4 regions of the Mucilaginibacter sp. P4_D1 genome follow, and region 2 is predicted to be linked to each of the others. Evidence: riboswitches for the same ligand, from Rfam matches in the RefSeq annotation. Region 2 holds a riboswitch; each other region holds the start of a gene.
The links. A riboswitch is a leader RNA that binds a small molecule or an ion and turns the genes downstream of it on or off. The one in region 2 is predicted to bind S-adenosylmethionine.
Positions count from the first base shown of each region.

Region 1: another riboswitch for S-adenosylmethionine. It lies ahead of metH (methionine synthase); the one in region 2 lies ahead of AC1DV1_RS25405 (O-acetylhomoserine aminocarboxypropyltransferase/cysteine synthase family protein).
Region 3: another riboswitch for S-adenosylmethionine. It lies ahead of AC1DV1_RS08610 (peroxiredoxin family protein); the one in region 2 lies ahead of AC1DV1_RS25405 (O-acetylhomoserine aminocarboxypropyltransferase/cysteine synthase family protein).
Region 4: another riboswitch for S-adenosylmethionine. It lies ahead of AC1DV1_RS06415 (peroxiredoxin family protein); the one in region 2 lies ahead of AC1DV1_RS25405 (O-acetylhomoserine aminocarboxypropyltransferase/cysteine synthase family protein).

Region 1 is NZ_JBFUIJ010000027.1:29,950-37,603, forward strand. It holds gene AC1DV1_RS20275 (Bax inhibitor-1/YccA family protein) at 122-850, shown strand; SAM riboswitch class I at 986-1,096, shown strand; gene metH (methionine synthase) at 1,251-4,940, shown strand; gene metF (methylenetetrahydrofolate reductase [NAD(P)H]) at 5,267-6,223, shown strand; gene AC1DV1_RS20290 (DUF6438 domain-containing protein) at 6,299-7,204, opposite strand; gene AC1DV1_RS20295 (DUF6891 domain-containing protein) at 7,256-7,654, opposite strand, start outside.
Region 2 is NZ_JBFUIJ010000043.1:30,570-38,223, forward strand. It holds gene AC1DV1_RS25405 (O-acetylhomoserine aminocarboxypropyltransferase/cysteine synthase family protein) at 1-1,168, opposite strand, end outside; SAM riboswitch class I at 1,416-1,526, opposite strand; gene AC1DV1_RS25410 (hypothetical protein) at 1,858-2,685, shown strand; gene AC1DV1_RS25415 (trans-sulfuration enzyme family protein) at 2,767-3,888, opposite strand; gene AC1DV1_RS25420 (hypothetical protein) at 3,986-4,507, shown strand; gene mqnE (aminofutalosine synthase MqnE) at 4,714-5,910, shown strand; gene AC1DV1_RS25430 (histidine phosphatase family protein) at 6,087-6,704, shown strand; gene AC1DV1_RS25435 (menaquinone biosynthetic enzyme MqnA/MqnD family protein) at 6,720-7,469, shown strand.
Region 3 is NZ_JBFUIJ010000006.1:174,227-181,880, reverse strand. It holds gene AC1DV1_RS08615 (SusC/RagA family TonB-linked outer membrane protein) at 1-1,897, opposite strand, end outside; gene AC1DV1_RS08610 (peroxiredoxin family protein) at 2,319-2,891, opposite strand; SAM riboswitch class I at 3,014-3,128, opposite strand; tRNA gene AC1DV1_RS08605 (tRNA-Arg) at 3,478-3,551, shown strand; gene AC1DV1_RS08600 (adenylate kinase) at 3,650-4,231, shown strand; gene obgE (GTPase ObgE) at 4,352-5,359, shown strand; gene AC1DV1_RS08590 (hypothetical protein) at 5,433-7,004, opposite strand; gene AC1DV1_RS08585 (WcaF family extracellular polysaccharide biosynthesis acetyltransferase) at 7,134-7,654, opposite strand, start outside.
Region 4 is NZ_JBFUIJ010000004.1:220,151-227,804, reverse strand. It holds gene AC1DV1_RS06425 (YceI family protein) at 63-731, opposite strand; gene AC1DV1_RS06420 (peroxiredoxin family protein) at 798-2,126, opposite strand; gene AC1DV1_RS06415 (peroxiredoxin family protein) at 2,155-3,474, opposite strand; SAM riboswitch class I at 3,692-3,805, opposite strand; gene AC1DV1_RS06410 (protein-disulfide reductase DsbD domain-containing protein) at 4,246-4,692, opposite strand; gene AC1DV1_RS06405 (AraC family transcriptional regulator) at 5,509-6,306, shown strand; gene AC1DV1_RS06400 (YdeI/OmpD-associated family protein) at 6,391-7,005, shown strand; gene AC1DV1_RS06395 (undecaprenyl-phosphate glucose phosphotransferase) at 7,346-7,654, opposite strand, start outside.

The DNA.
Region 1 (7,654 bases), on a different contig from region 2:
AACAAGATTTTTGACTTCCGGACTGGTTCAATATGCAAAATTGCCTTGATACCTGATACTTTCCTTCACAATATATTCACCGATTATTCGTATATTCGTGTATTAATTTATTAATAAAAAAATGGAAATTAAAGATCAATACGTTTATAAAAACGTTATACAATTAACTGAAGACGATGCATCCCGTAAATATTTGGGTAAAGTATTTGCATGGATGTTTATAGCATTAGGCATTTCTGCTTTTTGCGCTTTCGAATTCTTTCTTAACCCCGGCCTGATGAACCTTATCGTTGACCAGGAAAGAGGCGGATTTTCAACTTTGGGTTATGTAGCCATATTTGCACCAGTTGCCTTTTCGATGATTATAAGCTTTGGCCTCAACAGGTTATCGTACCCCGTTATTTTGTTCTTGTTTATTGCTTACGCTGCTTCAGTGGGGATAAGCTTAAGCATTTTTGGCCTTATTTATACGGCAACATCCATATTTACCATATTTATTAGTGCTGCCGTAGTTTTTGGTATAATGGCTATTGCCGGGTATTTTACCACTATGGATTTAACCAAATTTGGTTCAATTTTAATTATGATCTTTTTTGGTGCATTTGCTGTGGCCATGGTTAACTTCTTTTTAGGTAGTCCGCAACTTAGCTATATACTTAGCTTTGTATTTGTGGTGCTGATGGTTGGTTTAACAGCTTACTACATGCAAATGCTGAAAAGAATTGGTGCAGGTATTGAGTACGGAAGTGCTGAGTCAAAAAAATTGGTGATCATGGGTGCGTTTGTGCTTTATACCACATTTATTAACTTGTTTACTTCAATGCTTCGCTTGTTCGGTAGCAGAAGGTAATAAAGCAACCAATATTTATTATTTAAAAGCTGCCCCGCAAAGGCAGCTTTTTTTGTACACATAAATTTACTTAGCGTACACATAGCCGGGCATATAAACTATTGCATTTTACGGCTTTATTATGCACCTTTGCAGTGCTTATGGAGAAAGACGGAGGGATTAGACCCTGCGATGTCTTAGCAACCTGTGCTTCACAAGGTGCTACATTCTACCCGGCCGGCTAAACAGCCCCTGGAAAGATAAGCGAAAGTCAATTGAACACCCGACTTTTCGATGTAAGCTTTTTTTAGTAGCAAGTAGTTAGTATCAAGTAGCAAGATTTTTTTGTGTTGATCTAATTAAAAATCATGGGCCGGAGTTTCCGTACTTGATACTTGATACTAACTACTTGATACTAACCATGGACATTAGAAAAGAATTAGAAAAACGCATCCTTGTAATTGACGGGGCTATGGGTACCATGATACAGCGGTACCAGCTTACCGAGAAGGATTTTCGTGGTGAAAGGTTTAAAGATCACATCAGCGATCTACAGGGGAATAATGACCTTTTGAATATTACACGCCCGGATATCATCAAGGCCATTCATGCCGAGTATTTGGATGCCGGTGCCGATATCATCGAGACCAATACCTTCAGCACACAAATTATTTCACTGGCCGATTATAAGCTGGAAGAGCTGGCCTACGAACTTAGCTACGAAGGCGCGCGTATTGCCCGCGAAGTGGCCGACGAATACAATCAAAAAAATCCATCAAAGCCGCGTTTTGTGGCGGGTGCCGTTGGGCCAACCAATCGTACAGCGTCCTTGTCGCCAGATGTTAACGACCCTGGTTACCGCGCCGTTACCTTTGATGATTTGGCCAATGCCTATTACGACCAGGTACGTGGCCTGGTTGATGGCGGATCGGATTTATTATTGGTTGAAACCATATTTGATACCTTGAACGCCAAAGCGGCCTTGTTCGCTATCAATAGATACGCCCATGAGTCGGGCAAGCATTTGCCTATCATGATCTCCGGTACTATTACCGATGCCTCTGGTCGTACCTTATCGGGGCAAACTGTTGAAGCTTTCTGGAACTCGATACGCCATGCCAACCTGCTTTCAGTGGGCTTAAACTGCGCTTTGGGTGCCAAAGAAATGAGGCCGCATTTGGCCGAACTTTCTGAGAAAGCAGATGTATTTATATCGGCATATCCTAACGCTGGTTTACCAAACGAGTTTGGCCAGTACGACGAAACCGCGCATGAAACCGCGCACCAGGTTGATGATTTTATTAAAGCCGGGTTGGTTAATATTGTGGGTGGTTGTTGTGGCACCACGCCCGAGCACATCAAATGCATAGCCGATAAAGCGGCCAAATATCCCCCAAGACTTATCCCCGAAATTGAACCCGACCTGCGCCTGAGCGGCCTGGAAGCGGTTACCATAAAGCCCGACAGCATTTTTGTAAATGTGGGCGAGCGTACCAATATCACCGGTTCGCCAAAATTCTCGAAACTTATTTTATCTGAAGATTATGAAGCCGCCTTGGCCGTTGCCCTGCAACAGGTAGAGGGCGGTGCCCAGGTTATCGACATCAACATGGACGAGGGCATGATTGATTCGGAAGCGGTAATGGTAAAATTTCTGAACCTGGTAGCATCCGAACCTGATATTGCCAAACTGCCTATCATGATCGATTCATCAAAATGGACCGTTATTGAGGCTGGTTTAAAATGCATCCAGGGTAAGGGTATCGTAAACTCCATCTCGCTTAAAGAGGGCGAAGAAAAGTTCATTGAGCAGGCCCGCAAAATCCTGAGCTATGGCGCTGCCACGGTTGTAATGGCCTTCGACGAAACCGGCCAGGCCGATTCGTTACAACGCCGTATCGAGATCTGTAAAAGATCATATGATATACTGGTTGATGTGGTTGGTTTCCCTCCTCAGGATATCATATTCGATCCCAACATCCTAACCGTTGCAACCGGTTTGGAGGAACATAACAATTACGCGGTTGATTTTATTGAAGCCACGCGCTGGATAAAACAAAACCTGCCACATGCCAAAGTGAGCGGCGGGGTAAGTAATATCTCCTTCTCTTTCAGGGGCAACAATGTGGTGCGCGAAGCTATGCACTCCGCATTTTTGTACCATGCCATTGGCGCAGGTATGGATATGGGTATCGTAAATGCCGGCATGCTGGAAGTTTACCAGGAAATAGATAAAACCCTGCTTGAGCTGGTAGAAGATGTACTGCTTAACCGCCGCGACGATGCTACCGAACGCCTTGTTGAATACGCAGATACTATAAAAAGTAAAGGTAAAGAGGTTGTACGCGATGAAGAATGGCGTAAAGGAACCGTACAGGAAAGATTATCGCACGCGCTTGTAAAAGGCATTATTGAATACCTGGATGACGATGTGGAAGAAGCCCGCCAAACATACAGCAAACCACTGGAAGTAATTGAAGGCCCCCTGATGGACGGCATGAACATCGTGGGCGACTTATTTGGCGCAGGCAAAATGTTTTTGCCACAGGTAGTAAAATCGGCCCGGGTAATGAAAAAGGCAGTGGCTTACCTGCTTCCATTTATCGAGTTGGAAAAACAACGGGTTATTGATGCCGGCGAAGACAGCAGCGGCAGCCGTGCTAATGCCGGTAAAATATTGATGGCCACCGTAAAAGGCGATGTGCACGATATTGGTAAAAACATTGTAGGGGTGGTATTGGCCTGTAACAACTTCGAGGTGATTGACCTGGGGGTAATGGTACCGGCGCAACGCATTATTGAAGAAGCTAAAAAACAAAATGTAGATATCATCGGGCTCAGCGGTTTAATCACGCCGTCGTTGGATGAGATGGTCCACTTTGCCAAAGAGATGGAGCGCGAAGGTTTTACTATTCCGTTAATCATTGGCGGGGCTACTACCTCGCGTATCCATGCGGCTGTTAAGGTCGATCCGCATTACTCGGGTGCTGCAATCCACGTGCTTGATGCATCGCGCAGTGTTACCGTGTGCAGCAGCCTGATGAACCGTGATGGCCGGGATGCCTATATCAAAAATATTAAAGATGAATACGCAAAATCGCGCGAAGCGCATTTGAATAAAAAATCGGATAAACGTTTTGTTACTATCGACCAGGCAAGGCAAGCCCGTTTCCAGGTTAGCCTGGACGGCGATGTAGCGCCTAAGCCAACGTTTACCGGTACCAAAGTATTTGAATCATATCCACTGGAAGAATTAGTCCCTTATATCGACTGGACACCGTTTTTCCATACCTGGGAATTGCGCGGCAGCTATCCTAAGATATTTGCCGATAAATTTGTGGGCGATGAGGCTAAAAAACTTTTTGATGATGCACAGGTATTGTTAAAAAAGATAGTAAAAGAAAAGCTGCTACACGCCAACGGTGTTATCGGTTTTTGGCCGGCCAATAGTGTTGGAGACGATATTGAATTGTATACCGACGAAAGCCGCACTACTTTGTTAACCCGCATCCATACCCTGCGCCAACAGGCCGAAAAGGTTAAAGGCGACCCGTATTATGCGCTATCGGATTTTATCGCACCAAAAGAAAGCGGTGTGCCCGACTATTTTGGTGGCTTTGCCGTAACCACGGGCATTGGCTGCGATGAACTGGTTGCCGAATTTGAGGCCGACCATGACGATTATAACAGCATTATGGCCAAAGCCCTCGCCGACCGCTTTGCCGAGGCCTTTGCCGAAAAAATGCACGAACTGGTACGTAAAGAATACTGGGGCTACAGCAAAGGCGAACAGCTAAGCACCGACGACCTCATCAAGGAAGAATATCAAGGCATCCGCCCAGCCCCGGGCTACCCTGCCTGCCCGGACCACACAGAGAAAACAACCTTATTTGAGTTATTGAAGGCCGAGGAAAATGCCAAAATGCACCTTACCGAAAGTTTAGCCATGACACCTGCAGCAGCTGTAAGCGGGTTCTACTTCGCGCATCCTCAGGCCAGGTATTTTGGATTAGGTAAGATAAGTAAAGATCAGGTGGAGGATTATGCTTTGAGGAAGCAAATGACAATTGAGGATGTTGAACGTTGGCTTGGTCCTAACATAAATTATTAAAAGTAGAATAAACAAAAAACCGTCATTGCGAGTATTCACCAGCGGAGCTGGAAAAAAAGTAATGACATGGCTGCAACCGGGGTTGTTGTAGAGACGCAACATTTTGCGTCTCCCACCAGACAAGCGGATTTGCAAGGTTGGATTTGCATGCGGGAGACGCAAAATGTTGCGTCTCTACATTAAAAAAATATTGATAATAACATACAACAAACCGTCATTGCGAGGTACGAAGCAATCCCGAACTATACAGGGCGGATTTGCAAATCGGGGATTGCTTCGTACCTCGCAATGACGGATATAATAAGAAACTCGTACCAGAACAAACAATGAAAATAACGGAACATATTGCTAATGCAAAAGGCAAAACACTTTTTTCCTTTGAACTTATCCCACCACTGAAGGGTCAGAGCATTCAGGGCATCTACGATGCCATTGACCCATTAATGGAGTTTAAGCCGCCGTTTATTGATGTTACTTCGCTGCGCGAGGACTTTATTTACAAGCAGCATGATAATGGCTTGCTGGAGAAGTTGAGCTATCGCAAACGCCCGGGTACCATCGCCATCTGCGCGGCTATCATGAATAAATATAAGGTAGATACCGTTCCGCATTTGTTGTGTGGTGGCTTTACCAAGGATGAGACAGAGAATGGCTTAGTTGACCTGCAGTTTTTAGGCATCGAGAATGTGTTGGTTTTGCGTGGGGATGCACGCCGGGGCGATGCATCATTTGTGCCAACCCCCAACGGGCATAACTACGCTACCGATTTGCTGCAACAAGTAGTGAACATGAACAACGGCGTATACCTGCATGAACACAACGACGATAGCCTGAAAACCGATTTTTGCATTGGCATTGCCGGCTACCCCGAAAAGCATTTTGAGGCACCAAACCTTAAAACCGACTTTAAATACCTGAAACAAAAGGTGGATATGGGTGCAAATTTTATTGTTACCCAAATGTTTTTTGACAACCAGAAATACTTCGATTTTGTGAATAATTGCCGGGCCAACGGCATCAATGTGCCTATCATACCAGGGTTAAAACCTGTTACTAACTCAAAACAGTTAATCGGTTTAGCAAAAACCTTCCATATTGATATGCCCGAAGATTTATGCGACGCGGTTAACGGCTGCAAATCAGAAAAAGACGTTCGGGATATCGGTGTAGAATGGATGATAAACCAATGCCGCGAGTTAATAGCTTTTGGCGTACCGGTACTGCATTTTTATACCATGAGCAACGCCGGGCCAACTAAAAGGATTGCGGAGGCGATTTTTTAGGGGATTAAAAGTCGCTTTACAGTGAGTAATTGCTTGAGACTGGAATAAATAAGTAGTTAACAAAGAACCAGATTGTTATCGACCATTTCGTACAATGCCCTTTAAATTAAAGGCAATATGGAATATTTCTGATAGCGTAAAGTTTCCGGACGAACCATAATCTTCTATTTTTTTTATTTTACCACCATCATAAATAACAGTCAGCGTGGTTGTAGTTTGATCTGTACAACCTACAGTGTACTTATCTTTTAAATGGCTGAAGTTTGAACGCTCAATCAATAATAAAATACTGTCTATTTCCGCACGGGCTATTTTAATAGTGTGCGTTTTATTAACTGGGTCTATAATAATGCCAGTGTGCTTTTTTGCATCAATGTTAATATGAAAAGGCATGCAATTGCCTTCGCAGAATCCGTCATTACTAATAATAACCTGGTTTATATCGTGCCGAACAGGGTCTTTAACATAGTTAACAAATTTGTTGTCGATTACAGTAAGCGTATCGCAATCGAGTTTTGTATAAATGAATTTTCCTGACTCATCGTAATGACCATTTTTATCAGGACTGTAAAATAAAACTACATTTTTGCCATTTTCTCTTTTTATAGCCGGATAAAAAAAATGATACCTACAAAGGTATTTGGGTACAATTCTTTTGTATTTGCCCTTAAAGGAAAGTATAGCAAAGATTTCTGATCGGTCCTCAGCACCGCAAACAAGTAAGTCTGTTTCTCCGTTATTGTCGATATCCGCCTTAAACCAATGCTTATTTTTTAGGGAGTCGGGAACTTCAATAGCCTCGGTATAATAATTATCGAACTTTTCTTTTGCATTTTGTTTACTAAAAAACTGTTTTACGAATATGAATACATCCTTGTCTGTTTTAATAGAGTCTATTGAATTTCCCGAACAGGACTTTAGTGATGCCACGAACATCACTAAAGTCAACAAAAAACTTCTGCGTAAAAATTGTATTTGCACACCTGTCATAAACTTGCTATAGCCGGTTACTAAATCTTCCAAAATGGTTTTTTATCCGCTTTGGGGCTTCGCCATTAATTGTATAACCCGCTCTGCTCCCCATTCTTCATCGTCGGGTATTTTTTTCCAGTCGATGTTTACAATTTCTAACCGTTGGGTAACCGTGCCTGGCCAGTTTACCTGGAGGCCGTTTTCCGTGACCGCTGCAATAATCATTTGGGCAACCTGCAGGGCTTCGTCGTCATTTTGCGTAACGCTATCAAAACCTAAATACAAGTTCCGGGTATTGGGGTCAATAGCCCTGGCTAAATCCTGCGAGTGATAATAGCAAAAGCCATTAGCTTTAACACCTAATTCCTCCAGCCGCTCTATCGTCTCCATGCAATCGCCTGCGCCATCTTGTTTGGTATAACCGGCATTGTGCAGGCATACTATCTTTTGAGCAATCAG
Region 2 (7,654 bases):
GTGTTGTGGCCGATGGCTGTATGATGAGCGTTTTAGCATCGCCCACATTGGCTAAATGACTCACCAGTTTCAGGCTATCTATTAATTTACCCGCTGCTTCTTTATCGCCATCAATCTCAAAAGATAACACAGCTCCGAAACCATTTTTCAGGTATTTTTTTGCTAATTCGTGGTATGGCGATGATGCTAATCCCGGATAGTTTACTGATGCTACCTGCGGATGCTGGTCAAGCCATTTAGCCAGTTCCAGTGTATTATCTACATGGCGTTGCACCCGTAATGATAGTGTTTCCAGTCCCTGTATATTCAGCCATGAATTAAATGGCGATTGCGAAGGGCCAAAATCGCGCAAGCCTTCTACACGGGCACGAATAATAAACTGAATGTTGCCAAACGGACCGCCAATGCCAAATACATCGGCAAAAACCAACCCGTGGTAACCTTCAGAAGGCTCGGTGAACTGCGGAAACTTGCCGTTGCCCCAGTTGTAGTTGCCGCCATCAACAATAACGCCACCAATGCTGGTACCATGACCGCCAATCCATTTGGTGGTTGATTGTACCACCACGCTTGCGCCATGCTCCAACGGACGGAATAAATAGCCGCCTGCTCCAAAAGTATTATCAACAATCAGCGGCAGATCGTGCTTTTTGGCCAATGCGCCAACTTTATCAAAATCGGCAATTGTAAAGCCAGGGTTACCTATAGTTTCCAGGTAAATGGCCTTGGTTTTATCATCTATTAAAGCTTCAAGGCTTTCGGCGGTGTCGTCTTTGGCAAAACGAACATCAATGCCTAAGCGTTTAAACGCAACTTTAAACTGATTATAAGTGCCGCCATATAAAAATGGTGAGGTCACAAAATTATCGCCGACTTGTAAGATGTTATTTAAAGCTATAAACTGGGCGGCCTGACCCGATGCGGTGGCTAAAGCCGCAACGCCACCTTCTAAAGCGGCAATGCGTTTTTCAAACACATCGGTAGTGGGGTTCATCAAACGGGTATAAATATTGCCAAACTCTTTAAGGGCAAACAGGTTGGCGCCATGCTCGGCGTTTTTAAATACGTACGATGTAGTTTGATAAAGTGGTACCGCGCGTGAACCTGTAGTAGGGTCAACTTCCTGGCCGGCGTGTAATTGTAAGGTTTCGAATTTTAAGGCTGACATAGTTGTAGATTTTTAAAAGGTTATAATTAAATTTTGTTGTTTAGATGGATTTTTGACAAGCTGATAAAATGTTTACCAGTTTTACAACACGTATGTTTCCAGGGATTGAAAAATGGACGTATTAAAGCATCAACAGCAGCAACACATACAAATGCAGCCGATAATTGGGCTAATGCGTTGTATGTTACCGTTTTGGGTATTAAAAATGTTGCTTGTAGTAATTGTAATTAAACTTTTCATGGCTATAAATTTATATCCCCCGGTGTTATTTGCCGGGACAGGAATTGGCACCTTCTTCAAAACTGAAGGGTTGCCAGCGGGTCATTGAGCCTGATCTCTCGCCGCTTCTTTATAAATCAATACCCGAACTATGCGGAGAATTGATTGACTATGGTATCGCTACCAAATAATGTCCCAAAGATAAGCGGATATTTATTTAAATACCAAATTTTATTTTTATTAAGAGGCGAAGAGTAAAGGTAAAAGGCGAAAGGTAAAAGGTTTTTGTGTCAAAATCTTTGTTGTTGCTCCGATGCCTGTATCCTCACAGGCATCTTTCCGATTAGTAGTCGAATTATCTAATCCAAGCGACAACATCTGGAATAGCGGTTTGAGAGGGCATAGACCGTGGCGAAGGATTGTTTTTAAATGCCAAATTTTATTATCTTGTATCGCCAATAAACCATTGCATGAATAAGTTTTTCGCTTTTGTAATTTTCATTTGCTGTTCAACAACCATGATGTTTGGGCAGGAGAGGGAAAAAGTAGAAAACGTAAACCAACAGGTTGTTACTGCTGATTCTCTTTTTATCAGAAAACTGGCTGATACCTATAAAACAAATCCCGCGGGGGTGCTCAATCTGCTTATTACGTCAAAACATGCAATGGAGGATATTGGCTTTGGGTATTCTGAGGTCTCAAGGATTTATGAATCAGACTACCTGCGAATAGGTTATCAGTTTATATTTTTTAAAGATTCGTTGATAAGTTATAAGTTAGATGCCGGCATACCGTATAACGCCCTCCTAAATGCCAGGTATAAAAAAATATGTTCTCCTTTATTTAAATTTAAGCAGGAAACACATTCTGAACCGGTCTATTTTAACTATGATGGGATGTCAAAACCACTAAACGACAGTGTTAAAATTGTCTCGAAAAATAAACAGCTACGGTTTTTAATGACACCTTTTTCCGGGACTACCTACGGCTATTATCTTGTAATGGGCTATTTCTTGATCCAGTTAGATAGTCGGATTAATTTCAACGCCGTAAAAAGCAAGCTAACGCCAGAAACTGATTATATGCTTCTTTTTAGCAAAAACCCTGCAGCCCGCTTGTGCGCTGTAGAGTACTACTATAAAAATCCGGGCAGGTTTGTAAATATGAAAGATAAATTCGAACAGCGGATAGCTGCCATATACAAAGATATGCCAATAATAACCACACGAATTAGTGGTCACAAAACCAATCAATATGCGGAAGAGATGGTAAATTTAGCGGTCAAAACTGCTTTTTAACGAAGATGTAGGCAGCATGAAAAGCAATAAATGAAAAAGATTTCTCACGTCAAATCTTATCCTAAATATACCTTTTTCCCTTTACCTTTCGAAAAGGGCTTGCTCCAAATCTTCCACCAAATCATCAATATGTTCTAACCCAACCGAAACCCGCAATAAATTCCTTGGTGTTTTAGTGTCGGGGCCTTCTACGGTTGCGCGGTGCTCAATTAGGCTTTCCACACCGCCTAAGCTGGTTGCTTTGGTAAATATTTTGAGTTTGTTGATGATGTTGTGCGTATCGTTTTCATCGCCCTTAATAATAAACGAAAGCATGCCGCCGAAGGCCAGCATCTGCTCTTTGGCAATCTCATGCTGCGGATGCGATGGCAGGCCGGGATATAATACTTGCTCTACTTTAGGGTGCTGCTCTAAAAACTCAGCTAACAGTTGCGCATTGTGTACATGGCCCTTAACCCGGTAAGGCAGGGTTTTAATACTTCGCACCAGCCAGTAGCAGTCGGTTGGGGAGGGGATAGCGCCACCCATTTCCTGTACCTGTCGTATTTTTGCCCACCAATCGCTTTTTTCGGCGGTGATTAATGCGCCGCCCATTAAATCGCTGTGCCCTCCAAAATATTTGGTGGCCGAGTGCATTACTATATCGGCACCCAAAGCTAATGGTTGCTGGCATATAGGCGTGGCAAAGGTATTGTCAACAACAACTTTAATGTTATTTACCCTGGCAAAGGCAACTACTTTTTTAATATCGGTGATCTTGAGCAACGGGTTTGACGGCGTCTCAACCCAAATCACCCCGGTTTCGGGCTTGATATGTTGAGTCAAAACCTCAATATCGTTAACATCAACAAAATCAAAAGTTAAAATACCCGCAAATAGGTTTTTAAGCTGATTACGCAAACCGTGGTACATATCATCCGGGCAAATAATATGTGTACCAGGGGCCAGCGACTGGAATACCGACATGCCCGCCGCGTTACCAGATGAAAATGAAGCTGCATCGGCGCCACTCTCTAATTTGGCTATAACGTTTTCAAGCAAGGCCCGGTTAGGGTTCGATGCCCTACTGTAAATATGCCCGCCGGGAAAGCCGCCATCTTTGCCACGCTCAAAAGTAGTCGACATAACAATGGGCTGTATTACGGCTTTTGATGATCCGTCTACGTGGTTGCCTGCGTGGATAGCTATAGTTTCAGTTTTCATTATTGCTGATGTTGTTGTGCCTTCAAAGTAAATAAGATTATTTGTAATGTGTTGTAGCGGGCCGTGTAAATTTTGCGTAATTGTTAAAAAACATAACATGAAAAACCTGTACCTGCTTACAATTGTCCTGTTATTAACGGCCACGGCCTGTAAAAAAGAAAACATCGCCAAACAAAGCGAATACGATGCCAGCTATAAAGCCTGGATAAGCTTCAAAAACAGCTCAAAAAACTCTTATTCCTATACAACAGTTTTTGGTTCATGGGTAGGGTTTGGTGTTACTATCAAAGTAGCCGTAAGTAATGGCAAGGTAGTTTCGCGTGATTATATCCGGATACAATCACGTAATGATGGTACCAATAAAGTTGATACCGCTGAAACCTGGCATGAGGACGCTGCCACCATAAATACACACCCAAATGATGCCGCCGAAGCACTAACCATAGATGACATTTACTTAAAGGCCCGTACCGAATGGCTTAAGGTTGATGCCTCAACCAATGATATCATATTTGAAGCCAAAAACAACGGCCTTATTTCCGACTGCGGCTATGTGCCGCGTAATTGCGCCGACGATTGCTTTAGAGGCGTGAATATTACAACCATAACCGCTTTATAAGCTAAAAGCCGAAAGCTATTCCAATTCTTGTTTTAAGCTTTTTGCTTTCAGCCTTAAGCTTTCGGCTTTCTCCAATTTGCTTTTTGCATTCAGCCTTCGGCTTTAAGCTTTCCCCACTCATAATCTTATTGTAAAGATGCCCCTTGCTTTAGGCCTTTGGCTTTAAGCTTTCCGCTTTTTTACTACATTTGTTCAAAGTTTTTTGAATGGAAGCTGAGCATAATTTACAGTTATTATTACAAAATCCCGACCTGCCTGCTGATTTAAAGCACATTGCCGAAAAGGTACAGCGCAGCGAAAGGATTACCTTTGATGAAGGTGTTACGTTATATGAGCAAGGCGATCTTGGTTACCTTGGTGTTTTAGCCAACTACATCCGCGAAAAGCGCCATGGCGATAAAACTTATTTCAACCGTAATTTCCATATCGAGCCTACCAATCTTTGTGTTTACGATTGCAAATTTTGTTCGTACTCGCGCCTGCTTAAACAAAAAGCCGAAGGCTGGGAGTATACAATGGACGAAATGTTTAACATGGTAACCAAATACGATGACGAACCGGTAACCGAAGTACATATTGTAGGTGGCGTACTACCGCAATATGATGTCCCTTTTTACCAGGAGCTTTTCAGCCGCATACGTGCCCATCGCCCCGAATTGCACATCAAGGCGTTAACGCCGGTTGAATACCACTACATTTTCAAAAAAGCCAAAATTGACTACGCCACGGGCATGCGCCTGATGATGGAGGCCGGTTTAGGCTCTATACCAGGTGGCGGCGCAGAAATCTTCCATCCCGAGGTTCGTGATCTGATTTCAAAAGATAAATGTACCGGCGACCAATGGCTGGCCATACACGAGGAATGGCACAAGTTAGGCGGCCGCTCAAACGCCACCATGCTTTACGGCCATATCGAAAAATTCCATCACCGGGTTGACCATATGGAACGTTTACGCCAGCTGCAGGATAAAACAGGTGGTTTTCAAACATTTATCCCGTTGAAATTTCGCAACCAGGATAACCAGATGTCGCACGTACCCGAATCAACTGTTGTTGAAGATTTGCGTAATTATGCTGTCGCGAGGATTTATTTGGATAATTTCGATCATATAAAGGCCTATTGGGCCATGATCAGCCGCACCACGGCGCAGCTTTCGCTTAATTTTGGGGTAGATGATATTGACGGTACGCTTGACGATACCACCAAAATTTACTCGATGGCAGGTGCCGAAGAGCAGCACCCCGGTATGAGCACCAAACAACTGGTTGAACTGATTAAGCATATAGGCAGGTACCCTATTGAGCGCGATACGCTTTATAACGTAGTTACCGATTACAATGATTTTAAATTTCCTGAAACCCAGCCAAAGCCTCAATATTACAAGCTGCCGGTAATCAATTAAGCTAAACAAAAGCCTAAAGCAGAAGGCTTAAAGCACAAAGCAAAAATAAAAGTGCTTAAGGCGGATGGCTAAAAGCTGAAAGCAAAAATGAAAGGGCTGCCTGGAGTTGTCCACATAAATAATATAACAACAATAAAAAAGCTTTAAGCCTTGTGCTTTCAGCTTTCAGCTAGAAAATGCAAAAAACCTTATACATAGTACGTCACGGCCAAACTGAGTACAACAAATTGGGAATTATCCAGGGCAGGGGGGTTGATACCGACCTAAACGATGAGGGCCGCAAACAGGCACAACAGTTTTATGCGGCTTATAAATATGTACCTTTTGATAAAGCATATATATCTGCGCTAAAACGTACAAAGCAAAGCATTCAGCCTTTTTTGGATGGCGGATTGCCTTTTGAAAGGCTTTCAGGCCTTGATGAGCTGGCCTGGGGTATACATGAGGGCCAACTGCCCACACCGGAAAACAAAGCTGCGTTTTTGCAAATTATGCGCGATTGGCTAGATGGAAACCTCGATAGCAAATTTGAAGGCGGCGAGAGCCCCAACGAAGTAGAAATCCGCCAGCGCGAAGCTTTGGAAGTGATCATGAGCCATCCCGAAGAAAAAACTGTGCTGGTTTGCATGCATGGCCGCGCCATGCGTTTATTGCTTTGTATTTTAACCGGCAAACCATTGAGCGAAATGGATAACTTCCCACATCAAAATTTGGTTTTATACAAAGTTATTTATGATGGCCAACAATTTGCTATCGTAGATTTTAACAATGCCGAACATTTAAAACAATCCTGAAAGAGAACGTTTCTTGTGAAAAAGATCAGAATATCAGCAGTAAGCTACACTAATACCAAACCCTTTATATACGGCCTTCAACATACCGGTTTTGTAGATAAAATAGAACTAAGCTTGGACACCCCAACTGACTGTGCCCAAAAACTCATTGATGACGTGGTGGATATCGGCCTTATTCCTGTGGCGGCCACATTAAGCCTGTCCAACTGGGAAATAGTATCCGATTACTGTATTGGTGCCGTTGGTGCGGTAAACTCGGTGTTTATATTCAGTAATTGCCCGGTACACGATATTAAGTACCTACAGCTTGATCCCGAATCGCGCTCATCTAATAACCTGGCGCGTGTACTGCTCAAAAACTATTGGAAAATCAGCCCGGAGTTAATTGAGGCTGCACCAAACTACAGCTTGTCGACCGATTTAGATACGGCTTTTGTTCAAATAGGCGACCGTACCTTTGGCAAAAAAGACCAGTATAAATATGTATATGATCTGGCCGAAGAATGGCAAAAGTTCACCGGTCTGCCGTTCATGTTTGCAGGCTGGATAGCCAACAAACCAATCCCGCATGATTTTATGCAGGAATTTAACGCCGCCCTGAAATACGGTCTGGATCATCGGCATGAGTTATTTAAAGAGTTGCCTATGCGTGATGACTTTGATATTGTTGATTACCTGATGGTAAAAATTGATTTCGATTTAACCGAAGAGAAGAAGAAGGCCTTATATATGTTTTTGGATTACATAAAGCGATTGAACGATTAAAAGTTTGGTTTGAACCTGAATTTACAGAATTAAAAAAGCTGATTCGAGAAATTCTAAAAATTCGCTTAATTCGAGTTCAGACAAATTAAATGATATTAAAATCACACTTAGGGATCAAAGATATAGTTTGCGATTTCAGTATCTTAACCGTTGTTTATTGAAACTAATCAAATTCAAATAAAACC
Region 3 (7,654 bases), on a different contig from region 2:
CCGAAGGATAAAAGTAGGATAGGTTGGCCGCCGGAAGGGTTGACGACCAATCGTTGCGGCCGGTAAGGTTAATAAAGGCGTAATTTTTAAAACCTATTTGTGCCGATGCAAAATAGCTGTAAGTTTTAAGCTTGCCATAATAGTTGGATGATACCAGCGGATCGCGCGAGTTACTTAAGGTGTACAAACCGGCTACTGCCAGTTTAGGTGCTATCTGGTCGTTTTGCTCATTTAATATGGAGCTGATGTTACCACCGCCCAAAACATCTAACGAGAAATCGTTATTGAGTTTTTTGGTGTACTGCAGCCTGGCTTCGGTATTGGTTTCGTTTACGGTGTAGGCATCTTCCTCGTATGATCCAAATGGGGTGCCGTTGGTCCCGTAAGCTACTTTAATTTTGCGCCTGTCGTTATAATAATCAGTCCCGGTACGGAAATTGGCCGATAAGCCTTCGATGATCTTATAATTTAGTTCAACGCTTCCTATAATGCGGTTTTTGTGTTGCCCTACGGTGTTTTCATAGGCCAGCCAGTAAGGGTTGCTATAATAGCTGTTGTTCCAGTTAAAGGTGTTGCCATTAGCATCTTTATAGTTTTTAAGCTGGCTGATATCAACCTGGCGGCCAAACCACGTAAACTGTAGCATGGTGCTGGTTGCACGTTTGCCGCCGGCGCCGGGCAGGTTATCGGCATCGTCTTTAATATAATTGGCAATAGTTGTAACCGTTAACTTAGGGCTAAGCTTGAAGGTAGAGTTAAGCAAAAACGAGTTACGGCCTTGCGAGGTGTTAGGTACAATACCGGTTTGGTGCAGGTTATTGTACGATAAGCGGTAGTCAGCCTTATCGCTGCTGCCTGCCAGTGCTACACCGTTATTTAAGGTTACGCCTGTATTAAAAAAGTTTTTTACATTATCCGGATGGGCCACAAACGGAACAGCCTGGCCGTTGGAGTAAAACTGCGGAATAAGCGATCCGTCAAGCGCGGGGCCCCAGCTTTCGTCAACGCCATCGTTAACGCCGCCGCCTTTACCATCTACATAGCTAAACTTGCCATTTGATCCTTGGCCGTATTCGTTCTGGTAATCGGGCAGGATGTTTACGGTCGAGAAGCTGGTGTTGGAGTTGATAGTAACGCCAAGCCCTTTTGTGCCCTTACCTGTTTTGGTTTTAATAAGGATAACACCCGCCGCGGCCCTGTAACCGTAAAGCGCCGCCGCGTTTGGCCCTTTAAGCACACTTACCGATTCAATATCCTCGGAGTTAAGATCGGCTATGGCGTTGGCAAAATCTCTTGAACCATTGGTGCCCAAAAACTGGCTGTTATCAACAATAACGCCATCAACCACAAACAAGGGCTGGTTGTTATTGCCTATCGAAGTTTCGCCGCGGATAATGATGCGAGACGACCCCATATCGCCCTGGCTGTTGGTAACCTGCACACCGGCAATTTTACCGGCCAGCGCGTTCACCAGGTTGGTTTCCTTGGCTTCGGAGATATCTTTTGATTTCAATCCCTGAACCGAATAGCCCAATGTCTTTTTATCTTTAGAGATATTGAGCGCCGTGATCACCACCTCGTTAAGGGAGTTTGGTGCATCCTGCAGTACAATTTGCAGGTTGGTTTCGGCTTGCTTTACCGTAATTTCCTGCGTTGCAAAACCGAGATAGGAAACTTTAAGCACATCGTTAACATTGGCGTTCAGGCTGAATTTGCCATCGGCGCCGGTTTGTGCACCATTAGTGGTGCCTTTTACAGCTACACTTACACCTGGCAATGGCAAGCCATCGGATTTAGCGGTTACCGTGCCGCTTATTTTAACAGATTGCGCCGCAACTGTTTGGATGAGAAAAAATGGCAACAGGAGTGCCAGTAGAAATTTGTAATTTTTTAACATGATGGTTAATGATTAATAGTTTTTATTGCCGGTATAGCAAAGCCGGTCATCAGCATTTTGGGCATAGCAATGCCTGCTGTTGAATTTATAGTACCGGTAAATTGATTGTTGATTGTGTTGGTTATAAGCAGAGGCGGCCAGCTGCAGCAGGGGACCCGTGGCTAATAACCGTTGCCTTTATTTAACAGCAACAACGCATACCCTGCATATACAGGTAAACAGAAGCGAGGGAGAACGGTACGAATTTGCTGGCAGGGAATACGCTTGGAAAAGGTGTTCTTGTTGTTTTCATAACAATTTGATATATAGATAGTAGTATTAAGTAGATAGTGCCGTTTTGACTCAAAATATAAGAATTTGACTAAAGAGGTTTTTGAAACCCGAAACTTTGAGCTTTATGCCTTCTGCTTTAAGCTTTTAATTAGTTTACAGATGCAGTTTTATTGTTAACCAGCGCATCAACTACTTTTAGCATCGATGCAAATTCCTGGGTATCATAAAGGCGGGTGAGGTATACAATTTTGCCGTCTTTGTCAATAACCACGTTGCGGGTTACACCGCTTTTTTTGTTGGCAAAGCGCCCGAAAATATCGGCACCAGGATCAAGCGCCAGCGGATAGCTGATGTTCATTTCCTGCTGAAAATGTTGCACTTTTTCAAGCGGTTCGTCCCTATCAACGCCGATAAGTACCAGGCCTTTGTTCTTATAAGCCTGCCATACATCTCTTTCAAGATGAGGCATTTCCTGGCGGCATACGCTGCACCAGCTTGCGGTAAATTGCAGGATAACTATCTTACCCCGAAGCTGTTTTAGTGAAGTTTGGGTGCCATCGGCCAGTACCAGTTTAAAATCATCGGGCGCTTGCTCGCCGGTTTTAACAATATAACCCCGGTCAATTGATGCAGGCAGGGGAGCAGGCGTTGTGGTTTGCGCAACGGCCAAATAGCCGGTTATTAATAAGGAGCAGGTGATGAGTAGCTGTTTAATTTTCATAACGTAAATTTTTAACTGCGTTTTTATAATGCAGGGTTAAAAGCACTGGAATTTAAATAAACAAGAAATTTGGGCGATAACGATATGATGGCACAGCTATATAGCTGTAAGTAACGTAACATACATTATCTTTTCCGCCACTTAAATGGCGAACAGGAATTAGCACCTTTATAACAATTGGGCTTACAGGTTGCTAAGACATCACAGGGCCTTTCCCTCCGTCTTTCTTGATAATTAAATTAAAGAACTGTTTAGTGATGCAAATATATAATATATTCTACTAAATACATAGACATTATATAATTTAATTGTCATGAAATGAATAGTGGTATTGAACGATGGTCACGACTCATCCAGGCTAAGCTACACCGGCCTATCTATCTCCGGTTCATGCCGCAAAAGGGGTAACCCCAATTTTGTTTAATTGGTTCTATATGCGATATCCGGGTAAAAAATTAAACATATAAAACAAATACCTGATTTACGGAGGAAAGTAAGGCCATGTAAAACTGCGAGTTACAGGTTTTTTGAAAAAAAAATGTGAGAGATTGAAAAGAAATTCTATCTTTGCATTCCGTTTCGAAAAGCACTCGTAGCTCAATTGGATAGAGCGTCTGACTACGGATCAGAAGGTTAGGGGTTCGACTCCCTTCGAGTGCACATATAATTTGCCTTTAAATGGGTTTAATCCATACAGGTACAAAGTTAATCCTAAGCCTTTCTGTGTTGTACCGAAAGGCTTTTAATTTATAACGAGCATGCTAAACCTGGTATTGTTTGGTCCTCCCGGAGCCGGGAAAGGGACTCAGTCACAAAAGCTTATTGAACAATATGGATTGATCCATTTATCAACCGGCGATCTTTTACGTGGCGAAATTGCACAAGGAACAGAACTTGGGTTGGAGGCAAAGAAGTTGATGGATGATGGCAAGTTGGTTCCTGACGCGGTTGTAATTGGTATGATCAGCAATAAGCTGGATAGCAATAAAGACGGTAAGGGTTTCATTTTTGATGGTTTCCCCCGCACGGTTGCACAGGCAGAAGCTTTGGATAGCCTGTTAACCAGCAAGCATTCGGCAATAACCGGAATGATAGCGCTTGAGGTTGATGATAATGAATTATTGCGCCGCCTATTGCTACGTGGTAAAGATTCGGGCAGGCCTGATGATGCCAATCCGGAAGTGATTAGCAAACGCATTCACGAATACAATGATAAAACGGCGCCAGTGGCCGGTTTTTATAAAAACCAGGATAAATTTAAAAGCATTAATGGTATAGGCTCGGTTGATGAGATTTTTGGCCAGATACATGCCATTATCGAAGCCTGGTTAAAAGATTAATATTAAATATAAGTCCGGAAGACGGTAAGTCAGTAAAGTCCGAAAGTTAGGAACGTCAAAATTCTTAAACTTTCGGACTTTACTGACTTTCGGACTTTCGGTCTCAAAAAGAGAAAAATTATGTCGCAAGGTTCCAATTTTGTTGATTATGTGAAAATCTGTTGCCGCAGTGGCCACGGAGGGGCGGGCTCTGCGCATTTACACCGTGATATATTGACCTCAAAAGGTGGCCCCGATGGTGGCGATGGCGGTCGTGGCGGCCACGTTATTGTTAAAGGCAATGCCCAGCTATGGACTATGCTGCACCTTAAATACCGCAAGCACGTTATTGCCGGCGATGGTGATTCGGGCGGCAGTTCATTACGTAGCGGCAAAACCGGAAGAGACGAGATTTTAGAGGTACCCCTGGGAACAACCGTTAAAAATGCCGAAACCGGCGAAGTGATCTTCGAAATAACCCAGGATGGCGAAACCCGTATTTTAACTCCCGGCGGCCGTGGCGGCCTGGGTAACTGGCATTTTAAAACCCCAACCCAGCAAACTCCCCGCTTTGCCCAACCCGGCGAAGATGGTAAGGAAGACTGGAATATACTGGAGCTAAAGATCCTGGCCGATGTTGGTTTGGTGGGTTTCCCTAATGCCGGTAAATCAACCCTGCTTTCGGTAGTATCTGCCGCCAAGCCCGAAATTGCCGATTACGCTTTTACAACCCTGGTTCCCAACCTGGGCATTGTGTCATACCGCGATAACCGCTCATTTGTAATGGCCGATATCCCGGGCATCATTGAAGGTGCATCGCAAGGTAAGGGATTAGGTTTTAGGTTTCTGAGGCATATCGAGCGTAACTCGGTACTGTTGTTTATGGTACCTGCCGACACTACCCGAACCATCAGCCAGGAGTATGAAATATTGCTGAATGAACTGCAGGAATACAATGCCGAATTGATGCACAAACCACGTGTGCTGGCAGTAACTAAAATGGATTTATTGGATGAGGAACTTCAGGCCGAAATGAAGAAGGAGCTGCCGGAGGGTGTGCCATCCATTTTTATTTCATCGGTAGCTCAAAAAAACCTGGCCGGATTGAAGGATTTGCTTTGGGCCGAGATCAATAAAGCAAGTGTTTAAATTGCTTTAAATAGTTGGACTAAAACTGTATAAAGCTTATATTTTTTTGTATTTTTTTGATATAAATTGAAACTTATTTAGCAGAATACAGCACATATTTGTCACTCAGCATATCCATATGAAAGCCCTTATAACCCGGGAAACATTTACGGATAATGTTTGATTTTGGCCCCATATAACTTGCCGGCAACATGATGAAAATTGGCCCGCCATGACCGTAGTGTACGTAGTCGTCAAACTCAATTTTTACGTCGGGGCCAATAGGATCTAATATCACATAGCGGTTATGGTTTATCTCCAAACCCAGGTCGGGGCTGATGAATACAAAAATAGCATTGGTGTTTTTACGATCGAGTTCCATGATCTGATCTAACGATGGCTGATCAATAAACAGCTGTGCTATCCCGGATGTCCCCCTGGCATTTTTGGTTGCATTTTGATAATAACTGGGGGCAAAATATCTAATGCTTAAAGCAGTAATAAACAGGCAAAGCAAACCAAATCCAATTTTAACGGGCAGCTTACTTAAACTTACCAGGTAAACAATGCCCGGTGTTATCAGCAAGCCGATTATACGTAAATGCCTTCCCTCATAGGAGATGTTGGCCTGTTTTAAAAAACTGTACCCAAAAAACAATATGGAAAGCAAATAAAAAACGCTAAGTAGCAGCGCATAGCTTTTATTAGGAACAACACGAACGATGCGTATTACTAATAATACGCTCAATACAGCCGCTATTGACAGGACAAACAACGACCATCCCTGATTGAGTATAGGGGCATTACTATGCGTTATAAGGCCGTTTAACATATCATCCAACGAAAGGCCCGTTAATAAGGGCGACGCCAAAGGAAAGCTTAATGCCTCCCAGCTAAATTTAAAGCCAAATGAAGTGCCTGCCGGGTTTGCTCCTTTAGACATGTATTGAAAATAAACTACAGCCAATGATAGTGCAGCGGGGATGGCAATCCAGGTACCATTTTTAAACCAGTCGATTAATGTTGTTTTCTTTTGAGACAGGCTGAGCCATAGGTATAAACATCCTGCCCCGTACATCCATAGAAAGGATGATTTGCAGAAGAAGCCTATCCACCCGGATAGCAGTAAAAATAAGGCAAGCTTCCAGTCTGCTTTATCAAAGCTGACACAGCCGTATAAAAACCAGCCCAGGAAACCGAAAAGTAAAACCTCGCCACCATTATAAAATATGTAGGGTATAATAAAGGCTTGCTGAATAACAATAATTAATACACTTATAGCAGCCAAATGCTTTTCAAAGCCGGCCTTTTTAAAGAAAGTATACCAGCCGGCTATGCCCAATAATCCACAAACAAGGGTAGTAAGCGCTGCTGCACGCCCATCGTTAACGCTAAACAACGATTTAAAAAAGTAAGGGACCAAATATTGCCCCGGCGACCACCAGGATAAAAATTCACTATAGTTTTTACTAATGTCGGCAGGATCTGGCTTGTTTGTAATGTTAAAGGCCCCACCGGCCTGCATCTTGTGCATCACCTGGAAACCCCAGCTTGGATCTGGAAACATTGCCGAGGGGGCTATAAATATCATTACACCCAAAATGACAGTGAGCAGGCTTAAAGCTATTAATATAATTTTGTGGGTATGTGATTGCTGTACGGTCATAATAAAGGTAGTGTTATGTTAATCGTGTAACAACGGATAGTCTTAAGTCGAAAGTCTTAAGTTCTAAGTCAATAAAAGAGTAAATTTAACTTTTGACTTAGTACTATTAACTTAACAGTAGTGGGTTACTTATAGGCCGATCTCGCGGTCACGGATTTTTACTGCAGGGTTACCCTGGTAAATGCTGTATGGTTCCAGGTTTTTTGTGGCTATCGAGCCGGCGGTAAGTACAGCATGGCTGCCAGCTGTTATACCCAGGTTTATTATTGCAGCTGCGCCTATCCAAACGCCGTCTTCTAAAATTACACTTTTGGTTATCAAATCAAATGATGTTGTTTTATAGTTGTGGCTGCCGGTAAGCAACACGGCGCCCTGCGATAAACATACGTTGGCACCAATACTAATCATTACCAGGCTATCTATCCAAACGTTTTCGCCAACCCAGGTGTTATCTCCAATTTGCAAAAACCAGGGATACTTGATATTTACGCAAGGTTTTATAGTTACTTTTTCCCCTATCCTGGCGCCAAACATCCGCAATAAAAAAACTTTGAAATTGCTTGAGGGTATAAAACTGCTTTTAAAAAAAACAGCATTAACATAAAACCATATCAGCCTTTTTAAAGCGTTGCCACCCGGGTGAAAAGGGT
Region 4 (7,654 bases), on a different contig from region 2:
ATGGCTATCCACCTAATTGGTGGTCCATTTTTATTAAATTTCAGTTCGTTGAGTTCAAGCGCTTATTGCGCCACAGCGTTGAGGTTTACATTCAAATCAAAATCATCATAGATCACTTTGTCGCCCAGATTTTCAAAAAAGTTTTTCGAACGGAACTTGATATCGTACTTGGTACGGTCGATGGTGATCTTCGCCGTAGCCGCCAGCTTTTTGCCGCTCACCGTTACTGTTGCAGGGAAGTTTACCTCATTGGTAATGCCTTTTATAGTCAATTTGCCTTTAACATCATATTGGTTTCCTGTAGTTTTTGCTGCCGATAAGATTACAAAATTAGCCTTCGGGAATTTTTCTGTATTAAAAAATGTTTCACTTTTTAAAGTACTCACCAGTTTATCATTTGATGCCTGGTCTGTAAGATCGGCATCGGTAATGGTGTTAAGGTCTATGTCGAAGTTGCCGCCTTTAAGGGTGTTATTTTCAATGGCAAAGTTGCCGTTACTTACCTTTACTTCGCCATTATGATCGCCTGTGGCTTTTTTTGCAGCCCAAGTGAGTTTGCTGCTTTCATTATCTACCTTAAAGGTTGATGTTTTAAATTTTTTACCTACTGGCAAGGTTTTAATAGTGGCAGACCGGCCTTTGGTCAGTTTAACACTTTTAATAGCCGATGGTGTAAACGCGGTTAACGATACTAATGCTGTAAATAATACAGCGCCTGATAATTTGGTCATGGTGGTTTTTATGGTTGTTTAAGTGTACCCGGCAAGGCTGTTACCCCTGCCGGGATTTAGTTTAGTTTATTTTCCTTTAAGTTCTTTATTGTTGTTACCTGTAAGGTTGGCCGCGCTGGCCGGTACCGGTTCTGCAATCAGTTCATCCAATAACTTGTTGAATTTTTTTTCGTAATCCTGGTAATATTTACCTGTAACGGTACCGGTATAGCCTGTGTAAATTTCACGCACATCGCCTTTCCTGTCGATAATGATAGTGGTAGGGAACGCTACAAACTTGTTTAGTGCGGGCAGTTTTTGCGAAACCAGTTTTTTATCGGCCAGTCCGCCAAAAACAATGTCGTACTGAATGTTGTACTTATCCCTTAGCTTACCTAATGTGTATTTAGCATACTCCAGGCTGTCTTTTTGTTCGAAACCGATAGCAATTGCTTCTACCCCACGATTATGATTTTTATTGAACCACGGTGATAGGAACACCGTTTGATCGGTACAGTTAGGGCACCAGGTACCAACAATTTCAATGATGGTTACCTTCCCTTTATACTTATCATCGCTAAGTGATACTGGTTTGCCGTTTAAATCCGGAAAAGTAAAATCCAGTTTTTTGTAGCCTTCTTTCAGGTAGGTTAATTTATACGGATCAGGCAATTCGGCCTTATCGTCTTTAACCGCGTCAAACTTGGTATTGTCATAAATGCCAGAGCCAATTTCGCCGCTTAAAGTTCCATCAGCGTTGATCTTGCCTTTGTATATCTTAGGGCTTGGGCCGGTAAAACCTGATAATTGAAACTCATCACCCTGAACCGTACCTTCCAGCTCGCGGCTATCGCCGGTTACCTGCATAATTACACCAGTAAGTTTATTGCCTGTTTGTTGTAAAATGGCAATTTTGTTGGGCACCTGGTCTTTTGAGTAAACTTTCAACTCCCATTTGCCGGTTAGGTTGGCCGTTGGCGCAACGTCCTTCCCTGGTTCAACAAAGCGGTAGGTTTTACCATATTCGGCGGTAAAAGGCAGAGAATTGCCCTTGAAACCTGGTACCAGGCTGCGGTATTCGCCGCTTAGCGTTCCATCTTCCTGAACTTTGGCCACCAGGGCGGCATCATAGGTATTCATTTTGATAAATACGGAGTCTTTACCAATTTGCTTTACGTGGAAATTGTCCCGGCGGCTTCCGTTAATCAGTGTAAATACAGCATGCCCGGCATCTTTTCCCTTTAGTTCAAAGTTGAAAGGCACCTTAGTTTCGGCCACAGTAAATACGCCGCGCCATAGCCCTTGTTTGATAAACTTTACAGGCGTTTTTTTATCCGCAGCCAACGCCGCTGCGCCACTAAACAATAAGCCCACAGACAGGCATTTGAATGAAGTGATTAAGTTGATGGTTTTCATTTGATTAGTTATATAAGATCAGTTAATGTTAATTTCCTGGGTGGGTTGATGGATTTGCAATAGCGGCTGTTTCCGGGGCCGGTTCGGCAATAAGCTCATCTAATAATTTATTAAATTTCTTCTCGTAATCCTCGTGATACTTACCTGTCACGGTGCCCGTATAACCGGTATATATCTCCCTTACATCGCCTTTTCTATCAATGATGATGGTAGTTGGGAAGGCAATGAATTTATTCAAAGCAGGCAACTTTTGCGATACCAGTTTTTTATCGGCCAGCCCTCCAAAAGCGATATCATAATTGATTTCGTATTTTTCTTTCAGCTTGCCCAAGGTATATTTGGCATATTCCAGGCTGTCCTTCTGTTCAAAACCTAATGCAATGGCTTCTACACCGCGCTGATGATTTTTATTGAACCATGGGGATAGAAACACGGTTTGATCGGTACAGTTAGGGCACCAGGTACCTATAATCTCTACAATTACTACTTTACCTTTGTATTTGTTATCACTCAAGGAAACCTGTTTGCCATCGATACCAGGGAATGAGAAATCAAGTTTTTTATAGCCTTCTTTTAAAAATGTGAGTTTGTAAGGATCAGGTAATTCAACCTCTGTTTTTTTGGCGGCATCAAATTTCAGGTTTTTATAGATGCCAAAACCTTCTTCGCCGCTGATGGAGCCATCGGCATTGATCTTACCTTTTATAATGAACGGACTTGGGCCGGTAAAGCCGCTTAGCGCAAACTCATCGCCTTGTACGGTACCTTCCAGTTCGCGGGTGTCACCAACAACGGTCATTACCACACCGGTAAGCTTGTTCCCTTTTTGTTTCAATAAGGCTATAGATGCAGGAACGGCCTCTTTACTGTATGTTTTGATTTCCCATTTACCGGTCAGGTCGGCTTTAGGGGCTACATCTTTGCCGGGTTCTACAAAGCGGTAGGTTTTACCATATTCTGCAGTAAATGGTAATGAGTTGCCCCTGAAACCCGGTACCAGGCTACGGTATTCGCCGGTTAAGGAGCCATCATCCTGAATTTTGGCTACCAGCGCGGCATCATAGGTATTCATTTTGATATATACAGAATCCGTACCAATTGATTTCACATGAAAATTATCTCTGCGGGAGCCGTTGATGAGTGTGAAAACAGCATGCTCGGCATCCTTTCCCTTCAGCTCGAAATTAAAAGGCACCTTTGATTCGCTTACGGTAAATTCGCCGCGCCATTTTCCTTCTTTTATAAATTTAGGCTTTGGGGTTGCATGGGCCGATAACACGCTTACCCCGCTGAGCAATAAAGCGGCAGATAGCAGCCTTGTTTTGGTTAAGTAGTTTGTAGTTTTCATTTTGTATAAGTTTTAATTGTTGTTAATTGATGCGATGCCGGAAATTTGGGCATAGGTTATCCATTGGGCTTTACAGCCTTTGAAAAAACACTATAAATTTTTAGGGTATCCGGCTGTTAAAACCAGAAAACGTACTGAACCAGGCAACAACATCGTTTGATGGCCGCGGGTTGTAGCTGTGGGTAATGGCTGTTAAGTGTGTTCATGACTGTTAGTTAATTTATATTCCGGCGGCATAATTGCTATCGGAAAAAGTTTAGCACTTATTTCAGACTGCTGAAAAGTTGCTATAAGATCATCGAGACTTCCTCTCCCTTATTCTTTATAAATCAACTAATTAATGGTGGGGTTAATTAGAATGGTGTAAAGATAACAACAAATATGATAAATACAATAAAATCTATAGATTTAGTAGAATATTTTTAAGTTTTGTATGTCTTTTTTAATTTTTTCTTGTAAAACGACAAACATCCTGAACTGTACAGCACACGCCTGAATTACCACCATAGCAAAGCAACGCACTTAGTACAGCCAGGATGTATATCTTGCTCAATATTTTTTAAACCTGGAATGTAAAGCGTTAGCAATTATGGTAACAACAGCCAGGGGTGCCACCATGCTGTTTTCGGGCTTTTGTAAATAAAGTAAACTTTGGTTTCATGGTATTAGTTTTATTAATAATGATAACGCGTTTAAAAGCGATTACCATTTTAACAGACCGATTGGTGGCTATCGTGCTGCTTTTTATATGATTTGGCTTATATTATATTTTTATTTTACAGGTACACTAAATTCTACATCGTCTGGCGGTAAACATTGCTTATCGCTGCATACCATAAAGTTCACGGTACCACTAACGGATGCCTGCCCGGATTTAAGCTTTACTTTTTGCTGAAATATAACAGACTTTTCAAAGTACTGAACATTCATACTAAATGACTTTTCGTACTTGTTTAGTGCCTTCGGTTCTTCTGTGCTCCCTAATAAGGTGTAACTTTCATTAGCGGCAAACTTAAGGGTAGTTTTTATCGGCCCCCCATCTGCCAAATGCTGCGAATAAATATGCCAGCCCTTATCGATGGTTGCTTTAATGAAAACGATAGCCTGGTCATTATCTACCTTTTTTGCAGCATATGACCATTTTACAGGGGTAAGTATCTGTCCGAAGACTGTGCTGCTTAATGTAATAGTTATGGCTGCCAGTATAATTTTTCTCATAAAGTAAATTGTTTTGTAGAGTGTATCCTATGTATAAAATTGCGACTGATGAATCAACAACTCGTTAAGATAGCGTTACAATTTAAGTTGCTCTTATGAAAAAACTGGTTATAAAGCGTATTCATTATGATTAAGTTTACCTGACTATAGCTTGCCTTAAGAATATTAAATGCACTCCCCTTTTTGGGTCGAATGAGCATTAAAAGCTAAGGCGTTGTAAATATATAATTAATTCTATTAAATCCATAGATATTATAGAATTAATTGTTTTCAATAGAGACTTATTACAACGACATTTGCATTGTAATTTGTTCAAAAAACTATAGGGTATTGGGGTGAGTATGAAATACCAAAACCGTAAGACATTGCATCCCACCGCAATTTAATGTATATACCGAAGCTTTCTCCCGTAAAGATTTTCAAAATATAATTCTTCTGATATGGAGAAGAAAACAATCGACGGTTGTTCGGTCCCTCTCCGCAAACCCAACAAACCTGGCATTAGTCGGGTTTTCGTATTTCATAACATGGACAGAAGCTATCGACATGTTCTAAATCTCTTTGTACGTTTTTGACGAGATGTTGCCGTGAACAAGGGTGAAAACTATATAATATACCATTATTAACGGTTCCAGGCGGTGAATCTTTTCGTGATCTGTAGCTGAAGACAGTTTCTTTTTCTATTTTAGGATCAACCCTCTTGTGGTGCATTTTATGGCGAAAATAAAAATCACGCTTCCTTATTACACAGAAATCAATGATTTTTTGGCCTCTATTCCATGGCCAGGACGAACAACTGATCCAGACTTCTACTGTTTGAGGTTAAAGCCACTCGATCAGGACCGACAAATATACCGGCCACCTTTTAAACGTTCATTTTATTTTTTCGCCCTGCTATTCAATTCCGGTAAGATCGAAGTTAACTATGGCGATCAGACCATTCATGATCCTGAGTCGTATCTCGTCTTTCATTCGCCCAATCTGGTGTATAGCTTTGCTCATAACAATGCCCTGGAGGGTTATGTGATTTATTTTAAGCCGGAATGCTTCTCATTCTTCAAACCAAACTTTCAACAGCAATTCCCCCTATTTGACGTGTTACATACTAACCTGTTTAAGTTTGACCACGCCACATTTAAACGATTGGCACCACATTTTGAATCTGTATTTACCGCTTACGAAAAATCGGCTAAAACACAACATATGGAAGCAAGGGTAAAGTTGCTCGGCTTACTCTACTACCTGGAAGACTTTGCGCTGGAAAAGAAAAAAGACATTCGTCTGGCTACAACGCAACAAATCCTGTTGCGTAAATTTATTCAGTTAATTGATAACCATTATATCAATAAACACACCGTGCAGGAATACGCAGCTATGCTTTCGGTTACTGCCAATCATCTTTCCCAATCTGTCAAACATGTTTCGGGCAAAAATGCACTTACTTTTATTGCCGAACGCCTGGCCACCGAAGCCAGATCGCTCATTCAATACACCGATTTTGAGATTGCCGAGATTGCCTATCAACTCAACTTTTCAGACCCTGCTAATTTTGGCAAATTTTTCAAAAAGCAGGTAGGCTTGTCTCCTTCGGAGTTCCGGAAACAACGCAAGTGATTAAATTGACCTGTTTGTCCAAGTTTTCGACCAAATCTTCTGCGTAAGTTTAAGTTTTTTTGCTACCATAAATTAAATAACGTTATGAACTATAACCTTGCGGTGGATGCTTATATAACTAACTCGGAAGATTTTGCAAAACCCATACTTGAGCATTGGCGCCGCCTTATTCATGAAAATTGCCCTAATGTAGTAGAGGCGATAAAATGGAGCCTGCCCCATTTTGAGTACAACAGCGATAACATGTGTGTAGTAGCATCCTATAAAAACCATTGCTCTTTTACGTTTTTGAAGGCCGAATTGATGACTGACCCGCGTTTGAAGGCAAACAAGGACTTGAAGCCGATCCAACGATTCTTGGGGAAGGTCAGTAAAATAGAGGACCTACCGCCGGACAACGAATTTATAGCCATGCTTAAAGAAGCCGTACAGTTAAACGAAAAAGGTATCAGGATAAAAAGAGAGAAACCAGAAGCCGACAAACCCAAAGTACTGCAAACGCCCGATTATTTGTTGGCCGCATTAGTGGCTAACCCAAAAGCAAAAGAAGTTTTTGAAAGCAAATCCAACTCTTTCCGCAAGGAATATATAGTTTGGATTACCGATGCCAAAACCGACGAAACACGACAAAAAAGAATAGATGAAGCTTTAGAATGGATAGCCGAAGGAAAAGGCAGGTTTTGGAAACACCAAAAATAGACATCCCAAAATACTGTACCACCTTGCCTTAAAACTATTGGGAAATAAAAACAACAACCAATCGGACCATTGCTTGTTTTTATTTTCCGTAACCTTTTTGATTATTGCCAGAATCGCCGCAAGATGTTCTAACAGGCTCCCATTCACCCCGCTGAAATCCACGTCAAAAGCCTGCATATCAATAATTTGCAGGCTTTTGTAATTTAATCAGGGAACCATTTCATACATAGTTTTCATCAAAAAGATGAGATAGAACTCTCTGATTTATCCGTTTACCGGAAATCATACGAGTAATCGCAATAATAACGAAGGTTAGTTTACCTAAATGGTCATCGCCAAATTAATAGGCATATTTGTCACCAATTACGGTTTTAAAGAAGGTTGAAAATATAATTTTCATATCAAGGTCTAAGCTCCAGTTTTCGATATACCAAACATCGGCTTCTACACGCGCCTCCATATCCTCTACCAGCTTTGTCTCTCCGCGAAACCCGCGCACCTGTGCCCAGCCCGTTATACCTGGCTTTATAAAATGCCTCACCATAAAATGATCAATTAATTTTGCGTATTGTTCGGTATGGTTTAACATATGAGGTCTTGGCCCAACTACCGACATATCCCCCATTAACACGTTAAAAAATTGCGGCAT